3 regions of the Bradyrhizobium sp. SZCCHNS1050 genome follow, and region 1 is predicted to be linked to each of the others. Evidence: predicted binding sites of a transcription regulator. Region 1 holds the regulator's gene; each other region holds the start of a gene.
What was found. The regulator LexA, encoded in region 1, represses DNA repair genes until DNA is damaged. The targets are predictions, from matches to a motif close to TGTTCNNNNTGTGTTCNG.
Positions count from the first base shown of each region.

Region 2: a site for LexA is predicted at 6,037-6,054, ahead of QX094_RS21665 (PA0069 family radical SAM protein). Genes of this name have one in related genera too.
Region 3: a site for LexA is predicted at 4,201-4,218, ahead of QX094_RS14325 (helicase-related protein). Genes of this name have one in related genera too.

Region 1 covers NZ_JAUETR010000002.1:132,965-143,029, reverse strand. Annotated here, with positions in the region: gene QX094_RS25030 (EAL domain-containing protein) at 1-405, shown strand, start outside; gene QX094_RS25025 (S41 family peptidase) at 640-1,974, opposite strand; gene QX094_RS25020 (alpha-hydroxy acid oxidase) at 2,395-3,531, shown strand; gene QX094_RS25015 (HAD family phosphatase) at 3,577-4,206, shown strand; gene QX094_RS25010 (hypothetical protein) at 4,665-5,033, shown strand; gene QX094_RS25005 (hypothetical protein) at 5,060-5,323, opposite strand; gene QX094_RS25000 (alpha/beta hydrolase) at 5,322-6,023, shown strand; gene glp (gephyrin-like molybdotransferase Glp) at 6,155-7,366, shown strand; gene lexA (transcriptional repressor LexA) at 7,572-8,270, shown strand; gene QX094_RS24985 (hypothetical protein) at 8,545-8,985, shown strand; gene QX094_RS24980 (ComEC/Rec2 family competence protein) at 9,379-10,065, opposite strand, start outside.
Region 2 covers NZ_JAUETR010000001.1:4,794,640-4,804,704, reverse strand. Annotated here, with positions in the region: gene QX094_RS21690 (electron transfer flavoprotein-ubiquinone oxidoreductase) at 1-484, opposite strand, end outside; gene QX094_RS21685 (uracil-DNA glycosylase) at 790-1,608, shown strand; gene QX094_RS21680 (glycosyltransferase family 39 protein) at 1,720-3,228, opposite strand; gene QX094_RS21675 (ribonuclease HII) at 3,438-4,292, opposite strand; gene QX094_RS21670 (VOC family protein) at 4,368-4,817, opposite strand; gene QX094_RS21665 (PA0069 family radical SAM protein) at 4,837-6,015, opposite strand; gene QX094_RS21660 (phosphoketolase family protein) at 6,206-8,623, shown strand; gene QX094_RS21655 (glycosyl transferase) at 8,800-9,372, shown strand; gene QX094_RS21650 (helix-turn-helix domain-containing GNAT family N-acetyltransferase) at 9,437-10,065, shown strand, end outside.
Region 3 covers NZ_JAUETR010000001.1:3,155,347-3,165,411, reverse strand. Annotated here, with positions in the region: gene fdxA (ferredoxin FdxA) at 1-50, opposite strand, end outside; gene QX094_RS14330 (RNA-binding S4 domain-containing protein) at 165-470, opposite strand; gene QX094_RS14325 (helicase-related protein) at 493-4,059, opposite strand; gene QX094_RS14320 (DUF3108 domain-containing protein) at 4,614-5,390, opposite strand; gene rpmB (50S ribosomal protein L28) at 6,006-6,314, shown strand; gene QX094_RS14310 (DUF2235 domain-containing protein) at 6,658-7,920, shown strand; gene QX094_RS14305 (hypothetical protein) at 7,981-8,229, opposite strand; gene QX094_RS14300 (transcriptional regulator) at 8,388-8,624, opposite strand; gene QX094_RS14295 (cold-shock protein) at 8,761-8,967, opposite strand; gene rpsU (30S ribosomal protein S21) at 9,426-9,749, shown strand; gene QX094_RS14285 (hypothetical protein) at 9,797-9,985, opposite strand.

The sequences.
Region 1 (10,065 bases):
CGCGACGACGACGCGCTCGACACCCTGCACCAGTTGCGCGCGCTCGGCGTCCGCATCGCGCTCGACGATTTCGGCACCGGCTATTCGAGCCTCAGCTATCTCCAGCGCATTCCGTTCGACAAGATCAAGATCGACCGCTGTTTCGTCAAGGACATCACCGAGAGCGAGGGTTCCGCGGCGATCGTCCAGGCCGTGGTCAACATCGCCGCCATCCGCAAGATGTCGACGACCGCCGAGGGCGTCGAGACCGAGGCGCAGCGGCAGGTGCTGAAGCGGCTCGGCTGCTCGGAGATGCAGGGCTATCTGTTCAGCCCTCCGAAGCCCGCAGCCGACGTGCGGCAATTGTTCGCTGCGCAGCGCGCCAATCCCTCATCCGGCCGCCGTTCGCGCTCGGACGCCGCCTGAGCCGGTTCCGAACCGATAAATACCGTTGCAATTTGAGGCTTTTCCGCAAGCCAGATTCAAACCCTGCCGACTGGTCGTGCCTTGAAGTCCACGGCGCCGCCATGATCTACGGGACACAGACGGACATACTCCGTGTTCGCCTGTACACGCTGGTCGAAAACCACGGCGGGACGGCCTCAGGGCCGCCCCGTCGGGTGTGAGCATCGCAAGCCGCGCACCCGCCCGCTTCGCAGATCAGTTCGGCACCGCCGCCTTGGCGCGGACGTCAGCGTTCACCGTGACGCCCCGCAGCACGTTGAATGCGGCGTGCAGCGCCTTGTCGTCCTTCTCGTCCGGCGGAACGTAGGACTGCGAGCCGGTCTGCTCGGTGCCGTCGGCAGCGGAGAGATGGCCGCGCATGCCGGCCTCGCCCTTGAGGTCGCCGCGATCCTTCAGTTCGTCCGGCACGTCCTGCTTCACCTCGATGTCCGGCGCGATGCCCTGCGCCTGGATCGAGCGGCCCGACGGCGTGTAGTAGCGCGCCGTGGTCAGCGCCAGCGCGCCGTTGCCAGCGCCGAGCGGAATGATGGTCTGCACCGAGCCCTTGCCGAACGAGCGCGTGCCGACCAGGGTCGCACGCTTGTGATCGTGCAGCGCGCCGGCCACGATCTCCGACGCCGAGGCCGAGCCGCCATTGATCAGCACCACGAGCGGCTTGCCCTTGGTGAGGTCGCCGCCGCGCGCGGTGAAGCGCTGCGTCTCCTCCGGATTGCGGCCGCGGGTGGAGACCACCTCGCCCCGCGGCAGGAACGTGCTGGAGACCGACACGGCCTGATCGAGCAGCCCGCCCGGATTGTTGCGCAGGTCGACCACGTAGCCGGCGAGCTTCTCCTGCGGGATCTCCTTGGAGATGCTGGCGACCGCCTTGCGCAGACTCTCGGTGGTCTGCTCGTTGAAGGATGTGATGCGGATATAACCGATGTCGCCGCCTTCGGTGTGATAGCGCACCGGGCGCACCTTGATGATCTCGCGCGTCAGCGTAACGTCGAGCGGTGCGTCCTTGCCCTTGCGCATGATGGTGAGCTTGGTCTTGGTGTTGACGCCGCCCTTCATCTTGGCGACGGCCTGCTCGAGCGTCAGTCCCTGCACCGCCTCGCCGTCGATCTTGGCAATGAGATCGCCCGAGAGAACGCCGGCCTTGGACGCGGGCGTGTCATCGATCGGCGCGACGACCTTGACCAAGCCCTCCTCCATGGTGACCTCGAGACCGAGTCCGCCGAACTCGCCGGACGTGGTCTCCTGCATGTCGCGCCAGGACTTGTCGTTCATGTAGCGCGAATGCGGATCGAGCGAGGACACCATGCCGTTGATGGCGCCTTCGATCAGCGCGGGATCGCTCGGCTTCTCGACATAGTCGGCGCGAACACGCTCGAACACCGCGCCGAACAGATTGAGCTGCGAATAGGTGTCGGCCATGCCGGCCGCGGCCTTGGCCTTCGCAACGAGTTGCGCGCCGTCGGGACCCGTGACCATCAGGGTCAGCCCGACGCCGGTCATCGTGCCCGCCAAGAACAGCCAGTTTTTTCGCATTGTTTGCTTCCCGAGCGTTTGTTGGATGGCCGGCCGATCAAATGGTCCGCACGCATCGCCGGCGCGATTTGTGTTGCGAACACACACCACATTTCCGGTTTCTTCAAGGCCGATATTGCGCCGCCGTACCGGGGCCCGACCGCCGGCGCTCGCATCCGAAATGGACGTTCACAGGCTGAAATCAAGCTCAAGGCTGCGCCGGCGCCGGGCCCGGCTGAACATACCCCGGCTTTCACGGACACCCATGATCACAATTCGACGAGCCGTGTACCACGCCGCGATTTGATGGCCTGGGCCTGCGGGGCGCCGCTCCCCGCGCGCGCCCGGGAAGCTCGAGTTCGGAATGGCTTGCTCCCGGCCCGCTCGATGGGCAATGCTCCGCAGCAAAACCGCAAGCATGACAGTCGCTGGGAGGCAAACATGAACCAACGGACCCCGATCGAGGCCGGGTGGCGGAACGTCGAACTCGGCTCGAGCGACGAGAAGTTCCAGAACCTGCACGAGCTCATCCGCAAGGCGCGCGCCCAGCTCAACCAGAACGCCTGGGACTACATCATCGGCGGGGCCGAAACCGAGACCACGCTGCGCCGGAACCGGATGGCGCTCGACGAGATCGCGTTCCGTCCGCGCGTGCTGCGCGACGTGTCCAGGGTCGATGCCTCGGTTGAAACTTTCGGACGCAAGCTGCGCCTGCCGGTGGTCATGGCCCCGGTCGGTGCGCTCGAAATCTTCGATCCGGCAGGGGCGGCCAGCGTGGCCCGCGGGGCGGGCCGATTCGGAGCCGTGCACATGCTGAGCTCGGTGTCGGAACCCGGGCTGGAGAAGACCGCCGAGGCCGCGCCCGACGCGCTGCGAATCTTCCAGCTCTATGTCCGCGGCGACGACGCCTTCGTCGAGGACTATGTGAGCCGGGCGGTCGCCAACAGCTACACCGCGTTCTGCCTGACCGTCGACACCGCCCATTACAGCCGGCGTGAGCGCGACATCGCCAAGCGCTACGTCCGCGAAAGCCGGCTGCGCGCGACCGGCGGCGACCACCAGAAGGCGCTGAGCTGGCACACCGTCAAGCTGATCAAGGACAAGTTCAAGCTGCCGCTGATCATCAAGGGCATCGCGACCGCCGAGGACGCGCAGATTGCGGTCGATCACGGCGTCGACTGGATCTACGTCTCCAACCATGGCGGCCGCCAGCTCGACCATGGCCGCGGAGCCATGCATGTGCTGCCGGAGATCGTCGCCGCCGTGAAGAGCCGGGCAAAGATCATGGTCGACGGCGGCTTCTGCCGCGGCACCGACATCGTCAAGGCGATCGCCTCCGGCGCCGACCTCGTCGGCATCGGCCGGCTGCAATGCTGGGCGCTCGCCGCGGCCGGCGAGGACGGCATCCTGCGCATGCTCGAGCTGCTGGAGGACGAGGTGATCCGCACGCTCGGCCTGCTCGGCGTCACCTCGTTCGCGGAGCTGAACGCGTCCTATCTGCATCCGGCGGCCGCCACCAACCTGCCGAGCGTGGTCAGCGCGTTTCCGCTGGTCGACATCGAGCCCTACCGGTATTGAGGAGGCGCCGCTTCCGTCCCACGCAAGGCATCGTCGACCCGCCCCATGCCCGCCTCCGCTCTCCGCCCCGGCGTCGCCGACGCGCTGCTGTTCGACCTCGGCCGCGTCGTCATCGACATCGATTTCGTCCAGGTGGTCTCGCGCTGGGCAGCGCATGCCGGCTGTCCGCCGGAGCGCATCGCCGCGCGCTTCGTGCGCGACGAGATCTATCACGGGCACGAGCGCGGCACCGTCTCCGATGCCGCGTTCTTCGCCAACCTGCGCCGGCAACTCGGCATCGACATCACCGACGCGCAGTTTCTCGACGGCTGGAACGCGATCTTCGTCGGCCCGATGCCGGGCATCGCCCCGCTGCTCGCACGCGCGGCTTCGAGACTGCCGCTCTATGCCTTCTCCAACACCAACCAGCCGCACATCGATCACTTCTCGCCGCGCTATGCCGACCTGCTTGGTCACTTTCGCGAGATCTTCCTGTCGTCGTCGATCGGCCTGCGAAAGCCGGATGCCGAGGCGTATGATCACGTGGTGCGGGCGATCGGCGCGCCGGCCGAGCGGATCGTTTTCTTCGACGATCTCGCTGAAAACATCGACGGCGCGCGAACGAGCGGGCTGCAGGCGGTGCTGGTGCGCTCGACGGCCGACATCGCCGCGGCGCTGGAGGCGCTCGGGATCTGATCGCGTCGCGCAAGGGTGCGTCATGGCCAGCGGCGTGACGTTCTGAAAGGCTGCGCTCGCAATGACGGTGCCCACTCGTGCAAAATTGTTCTCGCGACACGATGTGCCCGAGCTTTGCTGCTCTCATTTCACCCTCCTCCAATCGGAGGGCGCAGGGAATGCCGGGCTGCAGGCCGCAACCCATGGCCCGCCTGCAGAAAAAAAGCAGGCGGCAGTCACCACAGGTCCAGCCGACATCCGGCATTCCCTGCGCGATGGTCTTCACGCTTATACGCGATCTCCCCGGTGCCCGGCTTGTTGGCCACCGTCGCCGACGGGATCATCAGCACCCTTCGGCTTGGCATCAGCTTCGGGATGCCAGGACCACGCGACTTCACGTCCGCGCCATGCCGTTCGTCCGCGCGCCATCAGGGCACGCTGCGACACGTCGCGGCCACCGCATCCCGCGCTCCACGTCCGTGACGATCGCGAAGCGCCCCTCCTGTCGAGCACGGGACCAAATCAGCATAGCAGCTTTTTCCGAAAAAGCGAATCCTAAATGCGACCGCCGGCAACGGCGCCATCCGGCCCGTCTCCCGCCACATCCGCTGGCCGCAGACGAGCCGGCGCCTAAGCGCATCGGCATCGGCGGCGAGATCGTCAAGATCGCGCCGTGCTCGATGACCATCGTCGGCACGCTCGCCGATTGGTCGCAATGGACCGGCGTGACCTTCGACAGCTCGGGCGAGATCGAGGTCCCCGGTGCTCTCGTGCCCGTGCTCGCGTCGGTCGAGCACGACCGTGCCGCCTATGTCGAGCCGAATGTCTGGATTCGGCATCCGCTCTGACGCGGTGCAGGTCGTCCGCGCGACGATCAACGCGCCGGCACGACGCGCTCGTTGAGAAATCCGATCACCACGTCGAACGCCTGCCGTCGATTCCGCTCCATCAGGATCATGTGCGTGCCCTGCCCGATCTCGACCAGGCGCTTGTATGGCGCGCTCACGAGGCGAACGAACAGGTCGTGCGCCATCCCGAAGCGGACATCCACATCCCATTCCGTCGCGAGCACGAGAACCGGGCAGTCGATCGTGCTGGGATCGTAGATCGGCTGGTCCACGGTCCAATGCTCGTCCATGTGGCGCGTGCAGATCGAGGGCGTCGCGGCAACGCATATGACGATCGCCTATGACCGGCGCGGATTTGGTGAGACGGTCGCCTATGAGGAAGCTCATTCTCCGGTCGAGGACCTGCTCGCCGTCGTCGACGCGCTCGCGCCGGCGCGGCCGGCGACGCTGATTGCCTGCTCGCAAGGAGGCCGCATCGCGCTCGACTTCGCGCTTCGCCATCCGTCACGTATGGCATCGCTGGTGCTGATCGCACCTTCGATCAGCGGCGCGCCGGAGCCGGTCTATCCACCGGAGATCAAGGCGCTAACGGCGTCGTTGGCCGCTGCCGAGGCCGCACAGGATTGGGATCGGGTCAGCGCTATCAAGGCGCATCTGTGGGTCGACGGTCCCTTGCAGCGCGAGGGACGCATCTCCGGCGAGCCGCGCGAGACGTTCCTGAAGAAGAACGCCGCCGCACTCCGCGCGCCGCCAACCGGCGCGACTCTCGATGTGGCACCAGCCTTCCCACGCCTCGCGGAGATCGTCGCGCCATCGCTCGTCATCCGGGGGGACTTGGACTTTCCTCACATCCAGCAGCGAAGCAGGCTGCTCGCCGCAACAATGCCGAACGGGTCAGGACATGAGCTGGCCGGAACGGCGCACCTGCCGAGCCTGGAACGTCCGCAGGAGGTCATGCGGTTGATTGCGGACTTTCTCGCGCGATCGTGAGGCAGCGGCCCGGAAACGGCCCACAGCAGACGGTCAGAACGCAGGGAGCGGCCTAGGCCCTTGGCCGCGCCGTGCGCGTTCGGTTAGAAGGCGATTCATTCGATCTGCCGTCTCCGTCCGAAGGAACTCTCATGGCCCTGATGCCGGTGTCTGATGCGTTGTCCGCCGTGCTCGCCGGCGCCGAACCGCTGGCCGAGGAGCAGGTCGGGCTGGACGAAGCGTTTCACCGCATCCTGGCGCGGGACATCGCGGCGCTGCGGACGCAGCCGCCCGAGGCGATGTCGGCAATGGACGGCTATGCCGTGCGCGCGGCGGACGCCGCCCAGGCCAAGGCGCGGCTGAAGATCATCGGCGAGGTTGCGGCAGGGCGGCCGTTCGATCGCGTGGTTGGACCCGGCGAGGCGGCGCGGATCTTCACCGGTGGCGTTGTTCCGGAGGGCGCGGACGCGGTGGTGATCCAGGAGGACACAATCGCCGAAGATGGCCACGTCGTGATCACCGAGGCCGCGATCAAGGGCCGGCATATCCGGCCGGCGGGCGTCGACTTTCACCAGGGCATGGTGCTGCTGAAGTCCGGGCGCCGGCTCAGCGACCGCGACCTGTCGCTGGCGGCCAGCATGAATCATCCGGCGCTGCCGGTGCGGCGCCGGCCGAAGGTGGCGCTGCTCGCCACCGGCGACGAGCTGGTGATGCCGGGCTCGACGCCCGGCCCGGGCCAGATCGTCTATTCCAACGGCTACGCCTTGCGGGCGCTGGTGCGCAACGAGGGCGGGACCCCGATCGATCTCGGCATCGCCGCGGATACGATGGAGGCGACGATCGCCGGCATCCGCCGGGCCCGAGAGGCCAAGGCCGACATCTTGATCACGACCGGCGGCGCCTCGGTCGGCGATCACGACCTGGTCAAGCAGGCGCTCGAAGCCGAGGGCGTCGAGATGGCGTTCTGGAAGATCGCGATGCGGCCGGGCAAGCCGATGATGCACGGACGGCTCGGCGACGTCAGGGTGATCGGACTGCCCGGCAATCCGGTGTCGTCCTATGTCTGCGCCCTCCTGTTCCTGGTGCCGCTGATTCGGCGGCTGCTCGGCCGCGACGAGGCCGTGATGCCGCGCGAGACCGCCCTGCTCGGCCGCGAGCTCGGGCCGAACGATTCGCGCGAGGACTATCTGCGGGCGCGGCTCGAAGAGCGCGCCGACGGCACGCTGGTTGCGACCCCGGTGAGCCAGCAGGATTCGTCGCTGCTTGGGAATCTCGCGCTCTCGCAGGCGGTGGTGATCCGGCCGGCGTTTGCTCCGAAGGCGCCTGCCGGCAGCCCGTGCGAGATCCTGCGCCTGCCGAACTGAGCCGCTTCCCCGGTAAAGCCCGGTCTGTTCATCATATTTTTAGGATTGCGGAACACACATCGAACATATAGTGTCCGTTCATGATTTGTTTTTAGTATGTTGCGGGCGACGCGATGACGGTCCGACTCCAGGGCGCTCTCAGCCGGTTTGTGCGCGAGGCGCAGCTCCTGGACTCGGACGACAACAAACCGGGGACCAGGTCGAGATGCTGACGCGCAAACAGTACGAACTTCTGCGGTTCATCAACGAGCGGCTCAAGGAAGCCGGCGTGCCGCCGTCCTTCGACGAGATGAAGGATGCGCTCGATCTGCGCTCGAAGTCCGGCATTCATCGCCTGATCACGGCGCTCGAGGAGCGCGGCTTCATCCGCCGGCTGCCCAATCGCGCCCGCGCGATCGAGGTGATCAAGCTGCCCGAGCTGTCACAGGCCGCCAACAACCGCCGCGGCTTCACCCCATCGGTGATCGAGGGCAATCTCGGCAAGGTGCGCACCAGCACTCCCGCGCTGGACGATGGCGAGCGCCCCGTCGCAGTGCCGGTGATGGGCCGCATCGCCGCCGGTACCCCGATCGAGGCGCTGCAGACCCGCAGCCACACCATCAGCGTGCCTGCCGACATGCTCGGTAACGGCGATCACTACGCGCTCGAGGTACGCGGCGACTCCATGGTCGATGCCGGCATCCTCGACGGCGACATGGCGCTGATCCAGCGCAACGAGACCGCCGACACCGGCGACATCGTGGTGGCGCTGATCGACGATGAGGAAGCGACGCTGAAGCGCTTCCGCCGCCGCGGCGCATCGATCGCGCTGGAGCCGGCCAACACCGCCTACGAGGTACGCATCCTGCCGCCGAACCGGGTGAAGATCCAAGGCAAGCTGGTCGGGCTGTACCGCAAGTACTGATCGCGAATGGGATCGGTCGATGGGCGGCGGGCGCACGCGCTTTCGCCGCCGATCGGAGGCTGCCCAGCAAAATACGTCACGCGCGAATGCACCTCATGATGTGCAGCGCGGCATGCTCAAACGCTTGTGATCGGCCGCGGGCACACGCGATGCAGATCAGCGCAGAATTGCCGCGAAGCGCGCGCTAACATCACCATCGATGTCCACTCTGATAGAGGCCTGCGCCTGTCCGGGGGGAGCGTGGGTCGGCTATCTCTCAACGAGGAGCGATCCGATGTGTGACTACAGCCTCCATGCGGTTGCGTCCCGTCCCGCCAAGGTCGGCGAGACGTTGATCTCGATGACCTTCCGTGGCACCGCCACCCGCGGCTTCGCGCTGGAGAGCGAGCCGACCGTCGCAGTCTGCATGCTGCCCGGCACCGAGTTGGCCTTCGCCGAGGACGTCCGCTACGACAGCCGCTGGCTCTGGACCCGGACGATCCGCGAGCGCGTCGCAAAGTTCAACAGCATCGAGACTCACATTCCCGATCGCCATCACGACGCGATCGAATTCGCCGATGGCCGCCACGTGCTGGTGACCCAGCTCTGCGAGGGCCAGCGCGTCACCGTGCTGCAATTGCCGGTCAGCAAGCAGCCGGCGGAGCGACGCCCGGACATCGCCGAGGACGTGCCGCCTTCGCAGGCCACACCGATTCGCCGCATCAGCATCACCTGAGGGGTCTCCGCATCGGCATTTCTCTCGGTCGTGAGCGAGCTTTCGACCGTGGGAGATTTGGGTTCTGCAAGCGCAAAGTCCTCTCGGGCGAACCTCACGCCCCGGCATCGCATCGGATAGGAACGACATCCCTCGGCCGGCATGATGTGCCGGGGGAGCCTGCCGCCGTGGTCAACAAGATCGATTGGAACAAGGCCGCCGGGATCACCGAGCCCGGCTGCAATATGCTTGTGTTCGGATGGCTGACAGTCACGGCTGACGACATCGCCATCTGGCAACGCTATCCGCGCGCTGCGTTCACGCTGGCCGAAAGCCCCTCGCTGTTCGATGGACTTGGCAACATGGACCTGGCGACACCGAGTATCATCTCGGCACGTTCGAGCTGCCCGGCACTCAGTCTTCTTCGCCCTGCTCCGTCTCCGGCGGCGTCGCGTCCTGAGGCCGCACGGCCGGCGCGCGCGGCGTCAGCGTCGTGTCGAACTCGCCGGCCTCGGCGGGCGCCGGCCACCATGGGCGGTCAGTGCCGCCGGCGCGCGCCGGCGTGACGGCGAAGCTCCTGCCCTGCCGCACCAGCATCAAGGCGCCCTGCTGCCGCAACCGCTCGCGATCGATGACGGCCGCCGCGCAGGATGACGGCGCGGCGCGCGCGGTGACGATGAGCGCGGCACGGGCGCAATCATCGGCGAGCGCCTCGGCGCGCAGGGTCAGGGCGGCGAATCGGCCGTCGGCCATTGCGACCACGCAGCCCGCCTCGTCGCAGGAGACGCCATCGGTGAGCGATGAATCCGCCGGCAGCCGGGCATCGGCGTCGGCCGCGAGCCACTCCTTGGTGGCGAACACGTCCTTGCCGATGCGCATCGCATGCAGACGCCCGTCACGGCCGCGCACCGCCACCGCGCGCCCATCGCCGGCGATCAGCGCGTCGGGCAGCGGCGTCGCGGCGGCCCACGCGGTGGCCACCACGAGCCCCACGGCGCCCGACCAGCGCAGCGGTGTGCGCAGCAGGCCGATCAGGATGACACCGAGGCTGGCCAGGATCAGTGGACCGATGCCGAAGGCCGGGATGCGCCCGACCGCGCC
Region 2 (10,065 bases), on a different contig from region 1:
TGTCGCCGGTGGCGATGCCGCGCACCGCGCCCTGCTCGTCATACAGCACCTCGGTGGCCGCGAAGCCCGGATAGATCTCGACGCCGAGCGCCTCGGCCTTGCGCGACAGCCAGCGGCAGACATTTCCGAGCGAGCCGATGTAGCAATGATGGTTGTCCATCAAGGGCGGCATCGCGAAGCCCGGCAGCGAGATCGCGCTGCTCTCGGTCATCCAGAAGAACTTGTCGACCTTGACCTGGGTCTTCAGCGGGCAATCCTCGTCCGACCGCCAGTCGGGGATGAGCTTGTCCAGCGCCGCCGGATCGATCACCGCACCAGACAAAATGTGCGCGCCGACCTCGGAGCCCTTCTCGACCACGACGATGTTGAGGTCGGCATTGAGCTGCTTCAGCCGGATCGCGGCAGTCAGGCCCGAGGGGCCGGCGCCCACGATGACGACGTCGAACTCCATGGATTCGCGCGGAGGTAACTCTTCGGTGCTCATGTCTCTCAATCTCAGGCCCGGCCGGTGCAGTGGATTTGACCTTTGCATCCCCCTGGCGCGTGCAAAGGTCAAACCCGGAGCTGCAACAGCAACAATGACTTAACTAGAGTTCCTGGAGGCGCCGGCGGTTCGCTGATGGGCTGGTCCTGAGGGGGAGCGAACGCTGGCGCCGGAACACTAGGGCGTTCCGTCCCTTTTTTGGGTTATTCCAAGCTCTTGTTTCCGATTTTTCGGGGCAGGACAACCACCGAAATGCATTCCGCCATGCGCCGAGGCGGCGTACATTGTTGCCACGATCGATCATGATGACCCCCGAGCCCCTCCCCGACGTCCGCCAACTGCTCGCCTTCTATCTGGAGGCCGGGGTCGATTGCGCCTTGGCCGACGAGCCGATCAACCGGCTGGTGGAGCCTGAGGCCGCATCCCCTGCCGCTCCTGCCGCCCGTCCGGCGGCGGCGCCGCAAGCCGGCCGGCTATCCGCGCCGGCGATCATTGCGCCGCGCGGCGAACCGCCGCCTCCGCCGGAAGCGGCCGTCGCCTCGGCCCGCGAGGCGGCGCTGACAGCGCCGACCCTGGAGGCGCTGCGCGAGCTCCTGGAGACTTTCGACGGTTGCGCACTGAAGCAGACGGCGTCGCGACTGGTGTTCGCCGACGGCAATCCGCAGGCGCGCATCATGCTGGTCGGCGAGGCGCCCGGCCGCGACGAGGACATCGAGGGCCTGCCATTCGTCGGCCGCTCCGGCAAGCTGCTGGACCGCATGATCGGCGCGATCGGGCTCGACCGCAGCAAGGTCTACATCGCCAACGTCATTCCCTGGCGCCCGCCCGGCAACCGGACGCCGACGCCGCAGGAGACGCAGATCTGCCTGCCGTTCATCCGCCGCCAGATCGAGCTGGTCGATCCCGACGTGCTGGTGACGCTCGGCAACCCGTCGACGCAGGCGCTGCTCGGCACCACCGAGGGCATCATGCGCACGCGCGGCAAATGGCGCGACTACGACACCGGCAAGCGCACCATCCGCGCGATCGCCACCTTCCATCCGGCCTATCTGTTGCGCTCGCCGTCCTACAAGCGGCTGTCATGGCAGGATTTGCGCGCGATCGCGAAGGTGATGGCGGTCTGAGCCGAACTCCCTCCGCGTCATTGCGAGCGAAGCGAAGCAATCCAGAATCCCGCCCAAGCCTCTGGATTGCTTCGTCGCTTCGCTCCTCGCAATGACGGCTTATGGAAAGCGCTACGGTCCCTTCGGCCGCACGATGGCCCAGCCGATGCGCAGCACCGGCTGGCGGCCATTGATCAGCCAGTCGAAGCTGCGCGGCACCTCCGGCACCAGCCCAGGAAAGCGCTGGGCGATCTCCGGCGGTGGGGTGCCGACCGTGTCGGAGGCGCGCCATACCACGACGCCGCCACTCTCGGCGAATTTGGCCAGCGTGACCCAGGGCGTCCGCTGCGGGGTGGCATCGAGGAACAGATGCGCGCGGCGGCGGCCGAGCGCGACCAGGCTGGCGAGCTGCGGATCGCCGGCGACCGCCTGGAGCGGCTGGTTGGTACGGCGCTCAAAACTCTCGACGAAGAAACGGGAGATGTCGCGGGCCGGCATCGCCGTCGCGACCTCGCGGTCGCCGAGCAACGGCAGCACCACAGCGCTGCCCGCCGCGAGGATGGCGGGCGCGGCGATCGCAACCGCCCAGACCAGGCGCAGCAGCCGCTGCCGCCGCAGATAGATCAGATCACCCGACGCGACCACCAGGGCAAGGCCGACCATGGTCAGGGTCACGGCAGTGCCGCCGAACACGGTCGAGAGGCCGAACAGGCCGGCGATCAGACTGCCGGCCAGCGCCGGTGCAATCGCGAAGCAATAGACGAAGTCGCGCGCGAGCGGCGGCACCGAGCGGCGATAGATGATCGGCGCATCGGTCTCGCCGCGATTGATCCAGCCGGCGTCGAGCAGCACCAGCAGCAGCACGGCCGAGATCGCCAGCAGCAGCCCCCCCGCCAGCGCGAGCCAATGCCAGGCGCGCACCGAGAGCTCGGCGAGAATGGGCAGCGCTGGTAAGCCGACACTGTCGGAGCGCAGCACGAAAATGAGATAAGGCAGCGCCAGCGCCACCACCACGAGCAGCGCGAACAGCGGATCGAACGAGCGCAGCACGCGGCGGCCCTGCGCGGTCGAGACCACGAAGCCCGCGATCAGCAGCAGCAGGCCGGTGGCGGCCGGCGTGGTCAGCAGCAGCAGGCCGGCCTCGATCGACCAGGCAAACCAGGCGTTGCGCCGGCCCTCGCCGAGAATCCGCCAGCTATGCAGCAGCAGCAGCGCCCAGAGCGGACGCGCCAGCACCTCCGGACCGAATTCCAGCGTGGGCGCACCGAACGCGGTGATGGTCATGGTCAGCAGCACGGCAAGCACCGCCTGCTGGCCGCCGACGATCGCCGCCGCCAGGAGATACATCACCCACAGACTGAGCGCCGAGCACAGCACGGCCAGCACGTAGACGCCGAGCAGATGATTGCCGGCAAGGCGATAGGCGACGTCCGACAGCCAGAACGACAGCGGCGGCCCGAGATCGGTGCCGACCTGGTACTCGCGTCCGAACGCGATGGTGGTGGCAAGCTGGCCGGGCGGGCTGCGATAGAACAGCATTGCCACGCCGAGCCACATCAGGGCCTGGCACAGCACCACGATGACGACGACCAGCCGCGGCCTTGCGCGGATCAGTTCGACAACCAGGGACGTGAAACGCATGAACGGCTGGATCGCTTGGCTGAATCGCTGAGGACGTCGAGGAGGCCGGCAGGACCGTCGCTCATCCGCAGCAGCCTCGCTGTCCGACGCCCGCAATCGATACCGCACGATCGGGGCGCACAACACCGCCCCTGCTGCGAGGAGTGACACTTCGTGCTGGCTGGCTGACCAAAACTATTAAGACCGCGGCGACCGCGAGGCAACCTGCATCAGACCCCGACCGAGATTTCGGTGGATGTCACCACGGTCACCTCGGCAAACAAATCCGGCTCCGGGACGTCGGTCCACGGCTGGTGCTTGCGCCGTGCGGCCACGACGGGTGCGAACAGGCTGCGATGATGCACCGACGGTCCGAGCCGGTCCAGCGCAGCGAGGTGCTCCGGCACGGCATACCCCTTGTGCTGCTCGAAGCCGTAGCCGGGGCAATCCTGCGCCAGCGCGCACATCAGCCGGTCGCGCGTGACCTTGGCGACGATCGAGGCGGCCGCAATCGACATCACCAGGCCATCGCCGCCGATCACCGCCTCGCAGCCGCAATCGACGTCGATGCGGTCGCGGCCGTCGACGAAGACGTGCTTCGGCGCCTCGGGCAACGCCCTCACGGCGCGCGACAGCGCCCACAGCGAGGCCCGCAGGATGTTGTCGCGATCGATTCGCGCCGGCGAGGCGACAGCCACCGCGAACGCCGACGTCTTGCAGATCTTGTCGAACAGCGCCTCGCGCTGCTCCGCGCTCAGCCGCTTGGAGTCATCGAGGCCTTTCGGGATGCGCGCGGGATCGAGAATCACGGCCGCGGCGACCACCGGACCGGCCAGCGGCCCCCGTCCCGCCTCGTCGCAACCGGCGACCGGCCAGATGCCCTGCTTGAGCAGCGCTCGCTCCCGCCGGAAGCTCGGCGGCGCCACCGCGATGACGCCCTTGCCGAGCTTGGCGGCCGACCTGCCGGCAGCATTCGTGGCAACAGGCTTGGTTGCGGCCTTTGCAGGTGCGCTCTTCGCCACGGCGCCGCTCGTCGCCTTCGCCCTGCCCGGCTTTTTCGACTGATCGCGAATCATGGCCGGCATGGTGCGGAACGGCCTGCGGCGGCGCAACCCCGAACGGACCTCATTCCCCGCTATTCGCCCCTTGCCGGCGACCGACTACGACGGCAGATGCACTCGATCATCCTCGCCGACATCAATCCCCGGCGCGATCACCACTTCCCAGACATGACCGTCCGGATCGGAGAAATAGCCGCTGTAACCGCCATAGTCGGTTCGTTGCGCCGGCTTCAGCAGCATCGCGCCTTTCTCCACCGCCGACGCGAGCGCCGCATCGACCTCGGCCTCCGAGCGGCAGTTCCATGCCAGCGTCACGCCGCGGAACGCCTGGGGGCGCGGTGCGTCCGGCACGCCCGCATCATCGGCGAGCGCGCCCCACGGGTACAGCGCCAGCACCGTCCCGCCGGTCTCGAAGAATGCCACGGCCTCTCCGGTCGCGCGGAATTTTCGGGCGAAGCCGAGCGACGTATAGAAGGCGATGCTCCGCCGCATCTCGGATACACCGAGTGTGATGACGGTGAACCGCGGAACGCTCGCTTGTGCGCTCATCAACTGCTCTCCGCACGCTTCAGAACAGGCTGAGTTGCTGCCCGCCGCCCTTCGGCCGGACGAAATGATCGGTCGTCAACTTGGTCCGGCGCTTGTTCAGGCCGAGCTTTTCGCAGGCGATCTCGAAGCGGCGGCCGATCATCCAGGCCATCGGGCCTGTCCCCTTCATTCGCGTGCCCCATTGCGAGTCGTAATCGCGGCCGCCGCGCATGTCGCGGATCAGGGTGAAGACGTGGCGGTAGCGGTCGGGATAATGCTCGAGCAGCCATTCGCGGAACAGGTCGCGCACCTCCAGCGGAAGGCGCAGCAGCACATAGGCCGCCTCCTTGACGCCGGCATGGGCGGCGGCATCGAGGATGCGCTCGATCTCGCTGTCGTTCAGCGCCGGGATCACCGGCGCCACCATCACCGTGGTCGGAATGCCGGCCCTGGACAGCGCCTGCAGCGCCTCCAGCCGTTTCGACGGCGTCGAGGCCCGCGGCTCCATGGTGCGCGCCAGCTTCGGATCCAGCGTGGTCACGGAGATCGCGACCTTCGCCAGGTTCCTCTTGGCCATCCGCGCCAGGATGTCGGCATCACGCATCACCAGCGCCGACTTGGTCACGATCCCGACGGGATGGCCAACCTTTTCCAGCACCTCGAGGATGCCGCGCATGATCTTCCGCTCGCGCTCGATCGGCTGATAGGGATCGGTGTTGGTTCCGATCGCGATCATCCGCGGCTCGTAGCCGCTGGCCGCGAGCTCCTTTTCCAGGAGCGCGGGCGCATCCGGCTTCACGAACAGCTTGGATTCAAAATCAAGACCAGGCGACAGCCCGAGAAACGCATGGGTCGGCCGCGCGAAGCAGTAGACACAGCCGTGCTCGCAGCCGCGATACGGGTTGATCGAGCGATCGAAACCGATGTCCGGCGAGTCGTTGCGGGTGATGACCTTGCGCGAGGTATCGGTCGCGACCGTGGTCTTGAATGGCGGCAAATCCTCGAGACTCTGCCAGCCATCGTCGAAGACGACGCGAGCCTCCGCTTCGTAGCGGCCGCTCGCATTGGATTGTGCACCCCGGCCGCGGCGCCGGCCCCGTTCGATGGCGACCGCGAGTTCGGGGAAGTCGTTTTCCGGGCCAGATGAAGGCGCGCCCACCGGCTCGGAGGGCACCGGGACCGGCGGGCGCTTGAGGGCATGTGAAGATGCTCGGCTCATGGCCAAGACATAGCACACAAAAAGAACAATACAAGAACAAAAGAGAACAATGTCTCGGAACGGTTCTGGAGCCACGCAAGGCCAACCATCACATTCCCGTTCTATCCTTCGCAGCGCACTGGAACGGAATGGTGCGGCGTTACTCTAATGCACTTCCCGCAAGCGCGAAGCGGACGGCAAGCGAGGTTCCATGAACATCACGTCTTCCCATCAGACCAAAACGGCCGACGATCTCGACCTGCTCGATCGCTATTGGCGCGCGGCGAACTATCTCTCGGTCGGGCAGATCTATCTGCTGGACAACCCGCTGCTGCGCGAGCCGTTGAAAGCGGAGCACGTCAAGCCGCGCCTGCTCGGCCACTGGGGGACGACGCCCGGACTGAATTTCATCTACGCCCATCTCAATCGCGCCATCCAGGCGCAGGATCTCGACGTCATCTACGTGTGCGGTCCCGGCCATGGCGGCCCCGGCATGGTCGCCAACACCTATCTCGAAGGCAGCTACAGCGAGATCTATCCGGACATCACGCGCGATGCCGATGGCCTGCGCAAGCTGTTCCGGCAGTTCTCCTTCCCCGGCGGCATTCCGAGCCATGCCGCGCCCGAGACGCCGGGCTCGATCCATGAAGGCGGCGAGCTCGGCTACGCCCTGGTCCACGCCTATGGTGCGGCGTTCGACAACCCCGATCTGATCGTGGCCTGCGTGGTCGGCGACGGCGAAGCCGAGACCGGGCCCCTCGCCGCATCCTGGCATTCGAACAAGTTCCTGAACCCGGCCCATGACGGCGCGGTGCTGCCGATTTTGCATCTCAACGGCTACAAGATCGCCAATCCGACCGTGCTCGGCCGCATGGGCGATGCCGAGATCAAATGCCTGTTCGAAGGTTACGGCTACGAGCCGCTGTTCGTCGAAGGCGCGGAGCCGAAGGCGATGCATCGCCAGATGGCGGACGCGCTCGATGTCGCGCTCGCGAGCATCCGCTCGATCCAGCAGAATGCGCGTCAGCCGGATGCAACGATCCAACGGCCGCGCTGGCCGATGATCGTGCTGCGCAGCCCGAAGGGCTGGACCGGGCCGAAGGAGGTCGACGGCCTCAAGGTCGAAGGCTTCTGGCGCGCCCATCAGGTGCCGATCACCAATCCGCGCGGCAAGCCCGAGCATCTCGCGCTGCTCGAAGCGTGGATGAAAAGCTACGAGCCGGAAACGCTGTTCGACGCCCACGGCCGGCTCGTGCCGGAGCTGCAGGCACTGGCGCCGAAGGGCACGCGGCGCATGGGCGCCAACCTGCATGCCAATGGCGGTCTGCTCAAGCGCGAGCTCAGGCTCCCAGACTACCAGCATTTTGCGGTCGAGGTGTCCTCTCCGGGCCAGACCATGGCTGAAGCCACGCGCGAGCTCGGCAAGTTCCTGCGCGACGTGATCACGCTGAATGCAGAGACACGCAACTTCCGCATCATGGGCCCGGACGAGACCGCCTCGAACCGGCTCGATGCCGTATTCGAGGTCACCGAGCGGGTGTGGATGGAAGGCATCGAGCCCTACGATGTCCACCTCGCCCATGACGGCCGCGTGATGGAGGTACTGAGCGAGCATCTCTGCCAGGGCTGGCTGGAGGGCTATCTGCTCACCGGCCGCCACGGCCTGTTCTCCTGCTACGAGGCTTTCATCCACATCGTCGATTCGATGTTCAACCAGCACGCCAAATGGCTGAAGGTGTCACGCGAGCTGCCGTGGCGGCGCCCGATCGCGTCGCTGAACTATCTCCTGACCTCGCATGTCTGGCGGCAGGACCATAACGGCTTCAGCCATCAGGACCCCGGCTTCGTCGACCTCGTCGCCAACAAGAAGGCGGACATCGTCCGCATCTACTTCCCGCCGGATGCCAACACGCTGTTGTGGATCGCGGACCACTGCCTGCGCACCTACGACCGCATCAACGTCATCGTTGCCGGCAAGCAGCCGGCGCCGCAATGGCTGTCGATGCAGGAGGCGGCGACGCATTGCGACGCCGGCATCGGCATCTGGTCTTGGGCCGGCACCGAGCCCGCCGACGAGGAGCCCGACGTGGTGATGGCCTGCGCCGGAGATGTCCCGACCCTGGAGACGCTCGCAGCCGTCGACCTGCTGCGCAAGGAATTGCCCGACCTGAAGATCCGCGTGGTCAACGTCGTCGATCTCATGACCCTGCAGCCGAAGCAGGACCATCCGCACGGCCTCAGCGACCGCGACTTCGACAGCCTGTTCACCACCAACAAGCCGGTGATCTTCGCCTATCACGGCTATCCGTATCTGATCCATCGCCTCACCTACAGCCGCACCAACCATGCCGGCATGCATGTGCGCGGCTTCATCGAGGAAGGCACCACGACGACTCCGTTCGACATGGTCGTGCTCAACGAGCTCGACCGTTTCCACCTCGCCATCGAGGCGATCGAACGCGTGCCCGGCCTCAGCGTGTCGGCGGCCCATGTGAAGCAGAAATTCCGCGATGCGCTGATCGAGCATGCCCGCTACATCCGCGCGCATGGCGAGGACATGCCGGCGATCCGCGACTGGGTGTGGCCGAACAGCGCCGGCGGCACCACGCCGACGCAGGCAGGCGACTGAGCCAGTCAAGCGCGAGCTTCAGCAACACGGCACCTTGAAATAGCACCGTTCGGGCGCAGCCCCGAACGGCGCGGCCAGGTGCGTGCTGCAAAATTCCGCAGCGCAGCGGGCTGATTTGGCTATGACAAGATGATAACAGTCATGCCGGAGGCGCGACAGATAGCGATGCCAGTTTCATGCTGAGCGTGATCATTCCGACCGAAGGTGTCGAGCAGACCGCCGTGGCCACCCTGTCCGCGCTGGTGCCGGGCGCCGCGGCCGGTGTCGTCACCGAGGTGCTGCTGGTCGATCGCTCGCCCGATTCCAGCGTGATCGAGCGGGTCGCGGACGTCGCCGGCTGCCACTTCATGAAGTTCGAGGGCTCCCAGGCCGCGGCCCTGGCTGCAGGGGCCGCCAGCGCGCGTGCGCCCTGGCTGATGTTTCTGCCCGCCGGCGCGATGCTCGATCCCGGCTGGATCGATGAAACCATGCAGTTCGTCCAGAGCGTCGCCACCACCGGCCGGCCGCGCGCTGGCGTCTTCCGCTATGCCCGATCTCCCTATGCCGCAATCAGCCTGCGCGACCGGCTGCGCGCGGTTGCGCGGGTCCTGGTCGGGCCGCTCGGCGACCAGGGTCTCCTGATCGCCAGGGATCACTACCGGCAGCTCGGCGGATACAAGCCCGACCACAAGCGCGCCGAAACGCGGCTGCTGCGTCAGCTCGGCCGTTCCTCGCGGACGATGCTGCGCAGCCGGATCGTGATGGTGTAGCGGCACGACAATACTTGCCAAGGTCAATCAATTGGTTGACAATGGCAAATATTGGAGGTGCCCCATGAATTCCGCCCCAGCCGACGGCCAGGTCGCCGCCATCCGCGCGTTCAACCGTTTCTACACGAGGAAGCTCGGCGCGCTGGACCAGCATCTGCTCGACAGTCCGTTTTCTCTGGCCGAGGCGCGTGTGCTCTATGAACTCGCACAGTACGACGCCATCTCGGCCAAGGAGATCGGTCTCTCGCTCGGCCTCGATGCCGGCTATCTCAGCCGCATCGTCCAGAGCTTCGACGAGCAGGGGCTGATCACCCGCACGCCTTTGCCAACCGATCGCAGGCAGCAGCAGCTCGGCCTGACCGCAAGAGGCCGGCAGGCCTATGCCAAGCTCGACCGCAGCTCGCAGAAGGAGATCGCGGCCATGCTGGCGCCGCTGGCGCCATCCGTGCGCGACCGGCTGGTCGGTGCAATGACGACGATCGAGACCGCCCTGGAGCCGCAGCAGCCGGGCCGCTCCCCAGTGCTGCTGCGCAGCCATCGCCCGGGCGACATCGGCTGGGTGGTTTCACGGCACGGCGCCGTCTACGCCGAGGAATATGGTTGGGACGTCTCGTTCGAGGCGTTGGTCGCCGAGATCGGCGCACAGTTCATCAGGAGCTACGACCCGGCGCGCGAGCACTGCTGGATCGCCGA
Region 3 (10,065 bases), on a different contig from region 1:
CAATCGGTGTATTTGCACTTGATACAGTTTTCGGTGACGACGTAAGTCATCCAAGGCTCCGGAACGGATCGACAATTCGGCTGGCTTGGACTAGCGCAGGACGTGATGTGCCGCAAGTGAAGCGGGGCGAAGAACTGAACCGGACATTGCTCTGGCGCAATAGATCAGGATCGTCCGCCATCCAGATCATCGTACAGTCCGCGCACCGAGGCAGCATCGCCGCGACGCTCGGCAAAGCCGGTCACCTTGAGAACGCGCACGCTGCGATCGAGCGCGATGGTCAGCACATCACCGGTCTTCACCCCATGGCCCGGCGAGGTCTCGCGCACACCATTGACCCGGACGTGCCCCGACGACACCAGCGCCGCGGCGCTGGTGCGCGCCTTCACCAGCCGCGCATGCCACAGCCATTTGTCGAGGCGCTGGCGCTCTGACGGGGTGTCGGACGTCGGCGTTGTCCTTCCAACCAATCTTGCCAACCGATCTTGCCGCTCAGTCCTTGCGGTTGTTCCCCGCGAGTTGCTCCTTGAGCGCGGCGAGCTTGGCGAACGGCGAATTGGGATCGACCGGACGGTCGCGATCCCGGCCGCCGCCGCTGCTCGATGCGTAGGGCCGCAGCGCCGGGCCGCTGTCGCGCTTGTCGCGCCCCCCCTTGCCGAAGTCGCGGCCGCCGCGCCCCTCGCGGTCACCGCCGAACTTGCCACCCTTGTTGCGATCCCGGTTCTGGTCGCGCCCCTTGGCATCATGATCGCGGCGCGGCCCGCGATCCTCGCGCGCCGGTGTCGATGCGCCCTCGGCTGGTGGAGCCGCACCAGCCTCCGGCGGGCCCTTGCGGAAGTCCTTGCCGAACTCCTTCATCCGGTCGCGCCGGCCATGGCCGCGGTGATGGCGCTCGCGCGCCTCGCCGCCCTCGGCCGGAGCGGTCCCGGCCGGTGCCTGGCCGCCGCCGGCAGCCTGCCCGCGCTCATGCTGCGGACGGTTGGGCCGGCCGCGATGATGATGGTCGTGACGCGGCCGGCGCTCCTCCGAGCGCCCGCCCGGCCGCCAGACCTCGACCAGGACGGGCTCGGCAGCAGGCGCGGCCTCGGCGGGAGAAGCCTCGGTAGCGGTCGATCCAGCAGCAGTTTCCGCCGCGGCGGCTTCAGCCGAAGCGTCGCCGATGCTCGTTGCCTCGTTCGCGACGGCCTCAGCGGCTTCGGGCCGCGGCGCATCCGCAGCGACGGCGGTTTCCGCCTCGGCGACGACGCTTTCGGCAGCCGTCTCGGCCACGGACGCCTCGTCCGCCACATCCGGCGTGACGAAATCGACAGTCGGCAGCGATGCCAGGGCCGACACCGACGCGGTTTCCGCCTGCTCCTCACCGACCACCGCGGGCACGGCGACGGCCTGCTCGGTCACCGGAGCGACTGCGGCCTCCGCGACGGTGGGAACCTGCTCGTCGGCCGGCTCGCCGGCGACAACTGCGAGGTCCTCGCCCGGCATGGCCTGCGCATCTGCCGGCTCAGCCGGAGCGGCTTCCGCAGCGGCTCCCGCGGCGGCAGCAGCCTCGACGGGCTTCTCAATCGGCTTGGGCGGCAGCGGCGGGCGCTTCTCCATGCGATAGCCGAGCGCGCGCAGGATCGAGGCGAAGTCCTCGCCGGCCGAGCCGGTGAGCGAGGTCATCGCCTGCGTCACCACGAAGCCGCGGCCGTCGAAGGCGCCGGCCGGCTTTTCGCCCGGTGCATTGTCGCGCCAGGCCAGGGCGGGACGAATTAGGTCGGCCAGCCGCTCCAGGATGTCGACGCGCACGGCGCGCTCGCCCGCCTGCTTGTAGCCGAGCACGCGATAGGCATCGCGCGGCAGCGCCTTGTCGACCGGGAACGAGGTCCGGCCCGAGCTCGCCAGATGCTGCGCGCCGGTCAGCGCGGACATGTCGACATTGCCCTGCTTCTCGGCCCACAGCAGCGCAGCGAGCGCGCGCGCGGCGGGCTTGAGCAGCGCCGGGACGTAGATGTGGTAGGCACCGAAGCGGACGCCATACTTGCGCAAGGTGGCGCGCGACGGCTGGTCCAGATCCTTCATCTCGGCGGCGATCTTGGCGCGCTCGATGACGCCGAGAGCCTCCACCAGCTGGAACGCGATGCCGCGGCCGATGCCGGTGATGTCCTCGGCCTTGGACAACTCGAACAGCGGGCCGAGCAGCTTCTCGATATGCGTCTTCAGCCACAGATCGAGCCGCGCCTGGACCTTGTCGCGCGCAGCACCGGTCAGCCGCTCGTCGGCGATGATGCGCAGGCGCGGATGCAGCGCGTCGTCGGCCGCGACCAGCTTGGCGACCGCGTCGCCGGTCCAGCGCACCGTGCCGTCGGCGGTGAGCACGATGTGCTCGTCGGGCGCGCTGGACAGCTTCTCGGCGCGCGCCTCGATCTCGCCGGCCAGCGCCTTCTGGGCAGCAGCCTGCAAGGCCTTGGCCTCCGAGCCGGCTTCGGCGGCGTCGGGCGCGAAGGTGAATCCATCCAGGCGGCCGATCGCGTGCCCTTCAACGATCACTTCGCCGGTCTTGCCGATTTCCGTATTCAAAACACTGTTCTCCCGCAGGCGCCGCATCAATACACTGGTACGACGATCAACGAAACGCTCCGTGAGCCGTTCATGAAGGGCGTCTGACAATTTATTTTCGAGTTCGCGGGTAATCCCCTGCCAATAATCAGGGTCGCGCAGCCAGTCGGGCCGGTTGGCCACGAAGGTCCAGGTACGGATCTGTGCAATCCGCCCCGACAGCGTATCGATGTCGCCATCGACGCGGTCGGCCTGATCGACCTGGGCCGCGTACCAGGCGTCCGGAATACGCCCCTTCTGCATCAGGAAGCCGAACACGGTGGTCACCAGCTCCGCATGGGCGGCCGGCGCCAGCCTGCGATAGTCGGGAATCTGGCAGGTTTCCCACAGACGCTCGACCGCGGCCGCGCCGTGAGCCATGTCGCGCACCTCGGCATCGCGCGCGGCATGATCGAGCACGCGCAGATCCTCCGCAATCGGCGCGCGCGTCAGCGCCTCATGCGCCGGCGCGACCGCCAGGGAGACCTGAAGCGCGCTCAAGGACGCGAAATCAAGCCGGGAGTTGCGCCATTGCAGCACCTTCACGGTATCGAAGGCATGGTTCTGAAGCGCATTGACCAGCTCGGGCTCGAATGGCGCACAACGTCCGGTGGTGCCGAACGTGCCATTGCGCGTCGCGCGTCCGGCACGGCCGGCGATCTGGGCAAATTCCGACGGCGTGAGCCGGCGGAACTGATAGCCGTCATATTTGCGGTCGGACGCGAAGGCAACGTGATCGACGTCGAGGTTGAGCCCCATGCCGACCGCATCGGTGGCGACGAGATAGTCGACGTCGCCGTTCTGGAACATCGCCACCTGCGCGTTGCGGGTTCGCGGCGACAGCGATCCCAGCACGACAGCGGCGCCGCCATGCTGGCGGCGGATCAGCTCGGCGATGGCGTAGACCTCGTCGGCCGAGAACGCCACGATGGCGGTCCGGCGCGGCTGTCGCGTGATCTTGCGATCACCGGCGAATTCGAGTTGCGACAATCGTGGCCGTGTCACCATCGACGCGCCCGGCAGCAGGCGCTCGATGATGGGACGCATCGTCGCAGCACCCAGCAGCAGCGTCTCGTCGCGACCGCGGCGATTGAGGATGCGGTCGGTGAAGACGTGGCCGCGCTCCAGATCGGACGCGATCTGGATCTCGTCGACGGCCAGGAACGACACGTCGAGATCCCTGGGCATCGCTTCGACGGTCGACACCCAGTAGCGCGGATTTTTCGGCTTGATCTTCTCCTCGCCGGTGATCAGCGCGACGGCCTCGCTGCCGACGCGATCGGCGATCTTGTTGTAGACCTCACGCGCGAGCAGCCGCAGCGGCAGTCCGATGATGCCGGAGGAATGCGCGAGCATGCGCTCGATCGCCAGATGCGTCTTGCCGGTGTTGGTGGGGCCGAGCACGGCGGTGACGCCGCTTCCGGGAGCGCGGTCGGACGTGCGCTCGAAAGGCGAGGCAGCCGAAGAGGACGAAAAAGCCATTCGTTAAATGTGGGTCTCGAAGCCGGCGTTGGAAGCGCGCCGTTCACGCGCGACGGATGCGGAATAATCGTGTGTCTGGAGAGGCTGCGATGCTGACCCCTGTCTCACATTGTGACGCATATAGTGACGCAGCTTAAGCTTCGGAACGCCTTGAGAACGAATCGCGAAGGAATCGCTGACTCCGTCGGCTTTCCGGCTTCGTTCACCGCAACATCTCGCGCTCTGCCATCAAGCCAGCACTAGATCAAGTTTTCGCGGGCTCCACAAGCAACGCTTTCGCGATGGAACTGGCGCGCGTTCAGCGCGTCCCGAGTCGAATCAGAATCAGGGAAGAGTCAAACGGATTCACGCGCAGCAGACAGTATCCATAGGGGGTCCCGACAAATCGGAGCTCATGAGCCCGTCAGTCCGGAGATCATGCAGCGCGAACCCCGAATCTCCATCGGATTCAAGCGATAGCGGACGGCATGCCGTCAGGCCTTCACGCCACGGCCGCTGACGGGGCTGTGCCGCAACGACGAGATTCCGATGTGGAGGAGCAGCGAAACGACGCACTACTGGGTCTTGGCGACGTGCGGCGCCGCCTGGGTGATGAACGACGTCGCTTCCAGCATCGCGGTCCCCAGCGGGGTCGGGATCACCATCTTGAACGGCACCAGCACACGGGTGCCGGCGATCGGCACGAAGAAGATCTCCATGTTGCGGGCCTGAGCCAGATATTTGATGACCGGCCGGTCCGGGATGTAGCCCGCGACTGGCGTGAAGTAGATCGCGCAGACCAGGGCCGGGCCACGATAACCCTTGTCTGCCTTGACGTTCTCCATGCGCTTGTAGTCGAGCTTGAGCTCGTAGCGCATGCGGCCGTCGAACACGGGCGCAGCGCCGCGGCACGAGTCCGGCGACAGCAGCTCGCCGTTGCCCGGCACGCGCACCAGAGAGGCCGTCATCGGATCGAGCACGCCACGCTTGTGGGCATCCGTCACCGGAATGCGGTCGGGATCGACCGGAGGCGCCGGCTCGATGGCGAAGTCCTTCACAGTACCGTTCTGCAGATTGATGCGGATCTGCTCGGATTTCTTTCCCGTCGTGGTCGAGGCCTGGTAGCTCTGGCCGACCAGGGCGCCGTTGACGACGCGCCCCTGCACCGAGCCGGTGCCTGATCCTTGCGAGAAGCTCTTGAGCAGGCCGGCGGTGCCGCCCTGAGCCGCGGCACCATACTGATCATCCCCGATCTCGACCGCCCAGGTGCCCTTGCCGACGGGGATGCCAGCCAGGGAAGCCTCGTATTGAGCGTCCAACCGAGCCTGCGCCTGGGCGTTTTGCGCCGGCAACAATAGGCAGAGCGCTGCCCCGGCCGCGGCCAGGCGACAGGAGAGAAATGAGGGAACCGAGATGATGGTCACGTGACGAATGATCCTACCGATCCGCCTGCCTGAGCGCCGGACCGATCCGACGCGCCGTCCTTGCTACTTAAGCCAAAAACGCCTTCAAACAACGCGAACCGTCCGACAATGGCGGTTTGTCCAGCGCTTTGCAGCTGAACAGCACTCAGACCGTCATCCGCAGCTCTGCCGGAACCGAGCCGCGAACCTCCGACCGCGCCAGCATGCCGCCATTCCGGCATTTCGGACTGTTCGCGGGATATCCATCCATCACGTCCGAATGCGCCCTTTATATGGTCTAAACTATCGGCTATACTATTGATTATACGCCTGCTTTTCTGCTGGTTGGCGATTTCGGCCCGACCAGGAGGATGCACGGGTCGCGCCCTTCGGGTTCGCCGGCCCGGCTCCCTCTATTCGCTGCGGCCTTCAAAACCTTGACGAAAAGCCGCATCCCCCCTATACGACCGCATCTCCCAGAGACGAGCTGGACGAGTTTTGGACCCCCGCGGCCCGCCGACACAGGCGGACGAAGGGTGCGGGGATGAGAGAGGATTTATTGCCATGTCGCGGCGCTGTGAACTGACGGCCAAGGGTCCCCAGGTTGGCCACAAGGTCAGCCACTCCAACATCAAGACCAAGCGGCGCTTCCTGCCGAACCTGTGCAACGTGACCTTCATCTCGGATGCACTCGGCCGCAACGTGCGCCTGCGCGTCTCCACCAACGCGCTCAAGAGCGTCGACCACAATGGCGGCCTCGATGCCTATCTGCTCAAGGCCAACGCCGCGACCCTGTCGCCGCGCGCGCTGGAGCTGAAGCGCGCCATCGAGAAGAAGGCGGCGGACGCTGCCCCGGTCGCCAAGGCGAGCTGAGAGAGCGCGCCGAAATTCAGGATTGATGCAGAAGCCGGACGCGTCACGGGCGCGGCTTCAAGCTGAACGAGATGTCGAAACGGCCGGGTCGAGAGATCCGGCCGTTTTGCTTGCGGATGCCGTGACCAACTGACAACTCTGGACACGGGCAGCAGGCGTGGGGCGGCAGGACTGGTCGGGTGACCATCCGTTCGTACAACGGCGCCCCGCAGTCACTTCGCGATGTCCGCCGCGCCGCGCGCAACAGCGACCCAGACGAAGTGCCATAGGGAACCGACCTCCCCAACACCAGCCGGATGCTCTACACTCGTTGCGGTAGCATTATTGCGGACATTCCTTTGCCATGAAGAATATTGTCATCTGCTGCGACGGCACCGGCAACGAGATCAGCGAGAACATCTCGAACGTGCTCAAGCTTTATCGGTGCCTGCGCAAGACCGACAAGACGACACCGCATCAGGTCGTGTTCTACGATCCCGGCGTCGGCACGTTGACGCAGCCCGACAGCTGGCATCGCTTCAAGGCCAATTTCAACATGGTGCTGGGGCTCGCGACGGGCTACGGCCTCGACGACAACGTCATCAACGCCTACTCTTTCCTGGCCACGCAGTACCAGGACGGCGATCGCATCTTCCTGTTCGGCTTCTCGCGGGGCGCCTACACCGTGCGCGTGCTGGCCGGGCTGATCCACAAGATCGGGCTGATCTCGCCGGGTCAGATCAATCTCGTCGGCCCAGGCGTGATTGCCTACAAGAAGTACTCCTCCGACAATCCGAAGGCCGGGCGCGGCATCACCAAGGAGCTCGAGAGCACCGAGGAGGACGGGCCGATCCCGGAGAGCCGCGCCGACCAGGCCGCGCAGTTCGCGCGGATCACCTCGACGCGCTGGCCGACGATCCATTTCGTCGGCGTGTGGGACACGGTGGCGAGCGTGATCGTGCCGCGCACCGACCGGCTGTTTGCGCTGCCGAGCCTCGAGGAGCTCGCCTTCACGATCGAGAACCCGAGCGTGAAGATCTTCCGTCAGGCTGCGGCGATCGACGAGCGCCGCTGCATGTTCCGGCTGAAGCCGTGGGGGATGCCGCAGACCTTCACGCCGAACCGCTTCAACAAGGCGCAGGCGCGACCGCAGGACGCCAAACAGGTGTGGTTCGCCGGCGTGCATTCCGACGTCGGCGGCGGCTATCCCGAGGTGCGGTCGGCGGCTTCGAAATATCCGCTGCTGTGGATGATCGACGAGGCGGTCGAGGCCGGGCTGACGGTCAATCCGCGCACGGTGAATCAGCTCGCCTGGGGCGTGCAGCGCAAGAACAGTCCGTTCTCCTATGTGGCGCCGAGCGTCCAGGGCCCCCTGCACGATTCGATGACGCCGGCCTGGCGGCTGCTGGAATGGCTGCCGAAGAGCGCGACGTACAAGGAGTGGCCGGAGCGCAAGGCGCATTTCGGATTGTACGTTCCGAATTGCGAGCCGCGCTTCATTCCCGAGGGCGCGTTCATCCACGAGAGCGTGCTGATGCGGATCGCGGAATCGCAGGACTACCGGCCCGTCAATCTGCCCGCGTCCTATGAGCGCGTCCCGCTTCCGGTCAAACAGAAGGCGGAGTAGCAGCAACGGCGCGTTGCGCGTCGGGCAGCGTCTTCAGAGGCCCGCGTGTGGCGGATCGCCTCAGATCATGCGCAGATGGATGACGCCGTCGGTCACCTCGCCACGGGCGAACTGCTCGCGCGCCATCTGCTCGAACGCCGTGCGGTTTCGCTGCAGATAGGCGAACGCCTGGTTGCGGGTGCAAAAGCAGGTCTCGAGATGACAGACCTGCCGCGTGGCGCCGATTGCGAGCGCGAATGCGATCGTCTGGCCTCCACGCTGCGTCTCGTCCTTGGCGATGCGAACGTCTGTAGCTGTCGACTTGGCCACGTCAGCCTCCTCGGTACGAAGGTCGGGTCTGTACGCGGGACGCGGTTGAGACGTAATGATCAGGCATGGATCGCCCGTCTGTTCGAGCACCGGCAACGGATCTGAAGTTCCGATAGTTCCACCGGGCAGCCGACGTCGGAAGGCGAGACGAAACCGCCCTAGCGAGCGACCTTCTTCCGCCGCTTCGGCGCAGGCGCCGCGTCAGAACCCGCTTGCGCAGCTTCCGCTTCCTTGGCGAGCCGCAACACGCGCAGCCGCTCCATGTTCTTGCGGACCGCGGTCGCGCGCTGATCCCATTCGGCGCGCGCCTTCGCCCCGTCCTCGGCGGCGACGCGCTGGCGCTCCGACCGCGCAATGCTTTCGGGGGAGCGTTCTGACATCTTCTTGGTGGCCATCGACTGATCCTTCCGGAAACGCGGGTTACCGTCGAGACGCAGAAAGCCCGCTCAATACAGGATCGAGCGGGCAAACCGGCCATTTCAGTACATCCGTGAAATGGCCCAAGACGTCAGAGACGTCAGATCAGTGCGATCAGACCAGCGCGAGATTTTCTGCGCTGGTTTTACCGCGCATCTTGTCCGTCTTGACCTCAAAACTGACTTTCTGGCCTTCAGCCAGACCGGCGAGACCAGCGCGTTCAACAGCGCTGATGTGAACGAACACGTCGTTCCCGCCATCCTGCGGCTGAATGAAACCAAAGCCCTTCTGGCCATTGAACCACTTGACCGTACCCTGCATGTCTATCTCCAAATCATTCACCGCGCGACCATCACGCGATCTCATTCAACTGAGCGATGACTTTTGGAAATAGCCCACAGGCACATTCAGAAAGGCACAGCGGCTAATCGAACTACCTCAAGGTAGAGATTTTCTCGGGGATTACAAGGCCGCGCGGCAAATATAGTTTGCCGAGGGCCGGAACCGTTGAGTCGGCTCGCGCTGGCAATATCAGCAGATTGCCCCTATCTTCACAGCACCATCGGTAACGGCATGGCCATCGATGGCTGAGAGACACTCGTGCTCCCGCCTTCCGACGAAGGGGATCACCGTGTCTCGCACGTATCGTGACTCATAACATTGTGAGCAACACGTTTCATTGACGCCGCTCTGCTGAGCGCGCCGTTCGCCCCGCCGCAGCGCCGCTCGGCTTTGCCAACCGAATTTCATCGATAGAGATGAAGACAAGGAGGACACTTTTGCAGGTTCTTGTTCGTGACAACGACGTCGAGAAGGCGTTGCGCATCCTGAAGCGGAAGATGCAGCGCGAAGGCGTATTCCGCGAGATGAAGCGCCGCAGATCCTATGAGAAGCCATCGGAGCGCAAGACGCGCGAGAAATCCGATGCGATCAGGCGCCATCGCAAAGTCGCGCGCAAGCAGGCCATCCGCGAAGGGTTGCTGCCGGCGCCGGTCAAGAAGGTACCCGCAGCGCGGCCGGGCGCGCTCCCCTCAACGACCTCGACGCACACCGATCGTGAACGGCCGCGGGACCAGCTTACCGCTACGCCCCCGCGCAGCTGAGCAAGCGACGGCATGCCCGCCGAAATCGACGGGAAGAGGCTGGCGGTTCACGCCAGCTTCTTCGGCTGTTTGCCGGCGCCGTCAGCCGCTTCACGCGCCAATCGCTCGGCCTTCAGTCGCTCGCGGTTCTGATCGAAGGCGCTCTGCGCCTTTTCATAATCGCTTCTCGTCGGCTCGGCCGGCTTGAAGGCTTTTTGAGCCTCGCGCACGGCGGCCGTTGGCTTGCGCTCCGACATGATGAGAGTCCTCGTTGGGATGGTGAACGCCGCTGCGACATCCTGTCGAGACTGGCGCAGCACGGCACGGTTCAATGAAG